Regions from separate parts of the Roseateles sp. UC29_93 genome, predicted to be linked through region 2. Evidence: riboswitches for the same ligand, from Rfam matches in the RefSeq annotation. Region 2 holds a riboswitch; the other holds the start of a gene.
What was found. Region 2 has a riboswitch for S-adenosylhomocysteine ahead of ahcY (adenosylhomocysteinase). Riboswitches for the same ligand answer to the same signal wherever they lie in the genome.
Positions count from the first base shown of each region.

Region 1: another riboswitch for S-adenosylhomocysteine. It lies ahead of metH (methionine synthase); the one in region 2 lies ahead of ahcY (adenosylhomocysteinase).

Region 1 is NZ_CP170545.1:1,275,151-1,278,352, forward strand. Features, by position in the region: gene metH (methionine synthase) at 1-1,279, opposite strand, end outside; S-adenosyl-L-homocysteine riboswitch at 1,361-1,465, opposite strand; gene ACFJIX_RS05940 (hypothetical protein) at 1,632-2,837, shown strand; gene ACFJIX_RS05945 (homocysteine S-methyltransferase family protein) at 2,841-3,202, opposite strand, start outside.
Region 2 is NZ_CP170545.1:910,646-913,847, forward strand. Features, by position in the region: gene ACFJIX_RS04145 (hypothetical protein) at 39-521, shown strand; gene ACFJIX_RS04150 (HAD family hydrolase) at 449-1,240, opposite strand; S-adenosyl-L-homocysteine riboswitch at 1,312-1,410, shown strand; gene ahcY (adenosylhomocysteinase) at 1,513-2,946, shown strand; gene ACFJIX_RS04160 (TlyA family RNA methyltransferase) at 2,981-3,202, shown strand, end outside.

The DNA of each region.
Region 1 (3,202 bases), 360 kb from region 2:
CCTCGATGTAGGGCACCAGGTGCGCCACGGCGGACTTCATCACGCGGGCGCTCTTCACCACCTGCGGCAGGAACATCTTGCCGGCGCCGAACAGGTCGCCGACGACGTTCATGCCGGCCATCAGCGGCCCTTCGATCACGTGCAGCGGCCGGCCGCCCTGGGCAAGGATGCCCTGCCAGGCCTCCTCGGTGTCCTCGACGATGAAGTCGGTGATGCCGTGGATCAGCGCATGCGACAGCCGCGCGGCGACGTCGCCGGCGCGCCAGGCCAGCTTGGCGCTGTCGTCCTTGGCGGCGCCCTTGACCGTCTCGGCAACCTCGAGCAGCCGCTCGGTCGAATCCTCGCGGCGGTTCAGCACCACGTCCTCGACGCGCTCGCGCAGGTCGGCGGGGATCTCGTCGTAGACGCCGACCATGCCGGCGTTGACGATGCCCATGTCCATGCCGGCCTGGATCGCGTGGTACAGGAAGACCGTGTGGATGGCCTCGCGCACCGGCTCGTTGCCGCGGAAGCTGAACGACACGTTCGAAACGCCCCCGCTGACCTTCGCGCCGGGCAGGTTCTTCTTGATCCAGCGCGTCGCCTCGATGAAGTCGACGGCGTAGTTGTTGTGCTCCTCGATCCCCGTGGCGATCGCGAAGATGTTGGGGTCGAAGATGATGTCCTCGGGCGGGAAGCCGATCTCGTCGACCAGCATGCGGTAGGCCCGGGTGCAGATCTCGATCTTGCGCTGGTAGGTGTCGGCCTGGCCGGTCTCGTCGAAGGCCATCACCACCGTGGCCGCGCCGTAGCGGCGGATCAGCTTGGCCTGGCGGCGGAACTCCGTCTCGCCTTCCTTCAGCGAGATCGAGTTGACGATGCCCTTGCCCTGGATGCACTTCAGGCCGGCCTCGATCACCTCCCACTTGGACGAGTCGATCATGATCGGCACGCGCGCGATCTCGGGCTCCGAGGCGATCAGGTTGAGGAAGCGCACCATCGCGGCCTTGCTGTCGAGCATGGCCTCGTCCATGTTGATGTCGATGACCTGCGCGCCGTTCTCGACCTGCTGACGGGCGACGCTCAGCGCGGCCTCGAACTCGCCGTTCAGGATCAGCCGCGCGAAGGCCTTCGAGCCGGTGACGTTGGTGCGTTCGCCGATGTTCACGAACAGCGTGCCGGCGCCGATGTTCACCGGCTCCAGGCCGGAGAGCTTCATCGGCGGCACGGCCACGGGCGAGGCTGGCGCGGCGGAAAGATCGGAAGCAGCGGAAGCGGAGGCGGAATTCGGGGCGGACATGGCGGCGGCGCTTTTCGAAGCTGGACGTGAGCTGAAACGAAAGACGGGGCCGCGCAACTCACCGCAACCCCGCGGAACGCGGGTCGGTGAGCGCCGTTGTGAGGCGGGGTCCAGGGGTCCGACACCGCCGTTCCGAGCCTGGCGGGAACCCGGGTGACGGGACCTGTCGCAACGCTCCTCGGAAACCACCGCCGCCGCAGGGGCGCGGTGCGGCCTTGCTGGTAGCGGGAACAGCGTGCATTCTACCGGTCCGGCCCTGGTTTGTTCGTGCCGTATTGCCTTCCCGGCCCAGGTGCGCCCGTATCCTGCGCGGCACAACGACAAGACGACGACACGTCGATGGGAAGCCACCGTGGATCTGGTCCAACTTCCTCCCAACAGCCTGCGCGTGGGACAGGTGCTGACGTTCTCGCTGCGCGACGCGGCGGGACATCTGCTGTTCGCCTCGGGGCATCCGCTGCCCGACACGCCGCAGGTGCGCGACCTGCTGGCCCGCGGGCCGTGGGTGCAGGCGCACGAGACGCGCGAGTACCAGCGCGCCCTCGCCCACAAGCTCGACACGATGATGCTGCAAGGCGCGTCGATGTCGGCGCTGGCCAACGCGACCGCGGAATACAAGCCCACGCGTCCGATGCCCATGCCGCAGTCGACGTCGCCGGCGCACACCGCCATCTGGGCCGACCTGCAATGGCATGCGCAGCAGGTGCTGCGTGATCCGCGACGGCCGGAATTCCTGCTGCGCCTGAGCGAACTGCTCGACAAGGTGCTGGCCCGGCTGACGCAGCAGCCGGACGCCTCGCTGGCGATGCTGGTGCACGACGCCGGCCAGGAGCCGCTGCAGTACAGCGCGCGGCATGCGCTGCTGTCGCTGGCGCTGGTCGAGATGACGACGCGCCAGCTCGGCTGGGGTGAAGGCCGCCGTCGCACGCTCGGGCTCGCGGCCTTGACGATGAACCTGGACAGCGGCGCGCAGCAGGACCAGCACGCGATGCGTCCGCAAGCGCTCGGCGACGCGCAGCGCGAGCAGTTGGCCGGGCACGGCGACCGCGCGGCGGCGACGCTGCAGGCGATCGGCGTGGACGACGAGGACTGGCTGACCGCCGTGCGGCTGCATCACGACGCCGGTCCGGGCCCCCTGGCGGGCCGATCGGACGGCGAGCTGATGGCTCGGCTGCTCCGGCGCATCGACGTGTACGGCGCCCGCCTCAGCCCGCGACGCAGCCGCCGGCCGCTGTCCGCGGCACAGGCGGCGCGGGCGGTCTACCTCGACGAACTCCAGCAACCCGACGAGGCCGGTGCCGCGCTGATCAAGGCGATCGGTCTCTACCCGCCGGGCTCGTTGGCCCGGCTGGCCAACGGCGAGGAAGGCATGGTGCTCAAGCGCGGCCACAGCGCCAACGCGCCGCTCGTGGCCTCGCTGGTCGGCCGCAGCGGCACGCCGTTGACCGTGCCGGTGCTGCGCGACACGCGGCTGCAGGCGCAGGCCATCACGGCCAGCCTCGCGCCGCATGAGATCCGCCTGCGGATCAACATGGACGCGATGCTGAAGTTGTATTGAGGCTCAGACCTCTTCGGCGACCAGCCCGCTGAAGAGCTTGCTGCCCCAGCGACGCGGCTGGTAGGCGGAGACCTTCTGCGCGATCGCCCGGATGTGATCCGGCGTCGTGCCGCAGCAGCCGCCCGCGATGTTCAGGAAACCCGCGGCGGCGAACTCGCCGACCAGACGGCCGGTGACGTCCGGCGTCTCGTCGAAGCCGGTGTCGCTCATCGGGTTGGGCAGGCCGGCGTTCGGATAGCAGGAGATCGGCGTGTCGCCGGCCGCCTTCGAGAGTTCCTCGATGTAAGGCCGCATCAGCGCCGCGCCGAGCGCGCAGTTCAAGCCGATCGCGATCGGCTGCGCGTGCCGCACCGAGTGCCAGAACG
Region 2 (3,202 bases):
CCACAGCGGCGCGGTGCTCCCGCCCTCCGGAGGTCCAGATGTTCATGACCGGCCAGAACCGCTTCCATGTCGCGCATTCCGACGCGCAGGCCAATCTACGCTTCGCGCTGGCGCGGTTGAGCACCGATTGGCGGGGCCTCGATCCATTCGGACTCGAGATCCTGCTGCGCCACCTGCTGATGGCGGAGCACCGCTGCATGCCGCATCCCAGCGTGCTTCGGGAGCGTCCGACCAATCGGTGGCTGCTGCCGCGGCTGCGCCGCCGGCGGATCGAGGTGGCGGAGCGTCTGGTCGCCCTCGGGGGCCGGGTCAGCCATGCGGCGCTGGCCCGGGTACTGCCGCGCGGGCATGACTGGCCGGGCGTCTCCGCGCTGGTCGGCCGTCATGCCTGGGACCCGGTCGAGGGCCGCCAGCCGCGTCCCCACCGCCCGGTTGCCGATGAGCCGGCCTACCCGCGCGTCGACAGCAGCGCCCGGGCCACTTCCGCGAAGCCGTCGCCGCGCTCGGTCGCGGTGACATAAGCGGGCGGGTGGTCCAGCATCGGCAGGAAACGCGCGATGTTGGCGACGCCCACCGACAGCGGCATGCGTTCGAACATCAATTGATCGTTCGTCGAGTCGCCCACATACACCCACTCGGCGGGATCGAAGTCCAGGCCCGTCAGCCGCTTCACCGCCCACTGCGCCGCGGTCCACTTGCTGTGATCGCCGATCCAGCCGTTGACGTGGATCGAACTGACCGTCGCCACCAGCCCATGCGCGCGCATCCGGTCGCAGACGGCGGCGATCGCGTCGTCGTCGAGCGTCGTGAACTCGCTGTGGTCGACGGCGATGTCGGTCAGCCGGCCGGCGCTGTCGCGCGCGAGCACGGCGCCGGGCACGGTCGCCACGATCTCCCGCGCGCACGCCTGCAGTCGCGCGAAGTTCGCCAATCGTGTCGCGTCGTCCTGGGCAAATTCGGTCGCGAGCGCCGCCCCTTCGCGATGCAGCAGCACCCCACCGTTCTCCGCGACGATCCCCCGCAGGGGCCAGGCCATCGCGAACGGTTCGCTCCAGCCGGCCGGGCGCCCCGTGATCGCAATGACCGGGACGCCGGCCGCGTACAGCCGGTGCAGCGCATCCAGTGCCGCCGGCGCGATGGCGCCATCCGCCGTCAGGGTGTCGTCGATGTCCGTCAGCACCCCGCGCAGGGGGAGCCAGGCCGCGCGGGGGCAGTCGCTGAGCGGGGGGATCGTTCGCATGGGGGGCGATTGTGGCCCCGAGCGCAACGCTGTCATCGAGCCGCGGCCGGAACTTGACTACAATCGCGCCCTGTTCCGAGGAGCGTTGCGACCTCCCATCCCATCGAGGCCAGGCTCGGAACCGCCGCGCGGCGACACGTCCGCGGCAATGGCAACCGCGCTCACCCGTCGACCCTTCGTTGGCCGGGTGAGGACCGAGCGGCAAATGCCCTCTCCGCATCTCCCCGCGTCCTGATCGTTGGTGTCGACGGCCCTTCTTCGCAGGAGTCCGCATGAACGCCCAACTGAAGCCGCTGGCCCAAGACCAGTACCTGATCAAAGACCTGTCGCTGGCCGCGTGGGGCCGCAAGGAGATCAAGATCGCCGAGAGCGAGATGCCCGCGCTGATGGCCATCCGCGAGGAATACGCCGCCGCGCAGCCGCTCAAGGGCGCGCGCATCACCGGCTCGCTGCACATGACGATCCAGACCGCCGTGCTGGTCGAGACGCTGCAGGCACTGGGCGCGGAAGTCCGCTGGGCCTCGTGCAACATCTTCTCGACGCAGGACCACGCCGCCGCCGCGCTGGTCGCCGTCGGCACGCCCGTCTTCGCCTACAAGGGCGAGACGCTGGAGGACTATTGGGACTACACGCACCGCATCTTCGACTTCGGCGCCAAGGGCACGCCGGGCGAAGGCCCGAACATGATCCTGGACGACGGCGGCGACGCGACGCTGCTGATGCACCTGGGCCAGAAGGCCGAGAAGGACCTGTCCGTGCTGGCCAACCCGGGCAGCGAGGAAGAGCGCATCCTGTTCGCCGCGATCAAGAAGAAGGTCGCCGAGGACGCCACCTGGTACACCCGCAAGAGCGCGGAGATCATCGGCGTCACGGAAGAGACGACCACGGGCGTGCACCGCCTGAAGGAAATGTCGGCCAAGGGCACGCTGCTGTTCCGCGCGATCAACGTCAACGACTCGGTCACCAAGAGCAAGTTCGACAACCTGTACGGCTGCCGCGAATCGCTGGTGGACGGCATCAAGCGCGCCACCGACGTGATGATCGCCGGCAAGATCGCCGTGATCGCCGGTTATGGCGACGTGGGCAAGGGCTCGGCCCAGGCGATGCGCGCGCTGTCGGCGCAGGTGTGGGTCACCGAGATCGACCCGATCTGCGCGCTGCAGGCCGCGATGGAGGGCTTCCGCGTCGTGACGATGGAATACGCCGCCGACAAGGCCGACATCTTCGTCACCACGACCGGCAACAAGGGCGTGATCCGCCATGAGCACATGGCCGCGATGAAGCACAACGCCATCGTCTGCAACATCGGCCACTTCGACAACGAGATCGACATCGCCTCGATCGAGAAGTACGAGTGGGAAGAGATCAAGCCGCAGGTCGACCACGTGATCTTCCCCGACGGCAAGCGGATCATCCTGCTGGCCAAGGGCCGTCTGGTGAACCTGGGCTGCGGTACGGGCCACCCGAGCTACGTGATGTCGTCCAGCTTCGCCAACCAGACGATCGCCCAGATCGAGCTGTTCGCGCACAAGGACGCCTACGCCGTCGGCCAGGTCTACGTGCTGCCCAAGCACCTGGACGAGCACGTCGCCCGTCTGCAGCTGAAGACGCTGAACGCGCAGTTGAGCGAGCTGACGGACGAGCAGGCCGCCTACATCGGCGTGTCGAAGTCGGGCCCGTACAAGCCCGACACCTATCGCTATTGATCCACTGACCCTAGCCTGACCCGAGACCCGACCCATGCGTGCTGACCAGCTGCTTCTCTCCCTTGGCCTGGCGCCCACGCGCTCGGCCGCCCAGCGGCTGATCGACGCGCGTGCGGTCGAGTGGGAAGGACCCAAGGGCTGGACTGTCGTGCGCAAGTGCGGCGAGGACCTGCCCGAGACCACCCCCCTGCGCGTGACGGACGACGCCGAGCTGCGTTACGTCTCGCGCGGCGGGCTCAAGCTCGAAGGTGCGCTG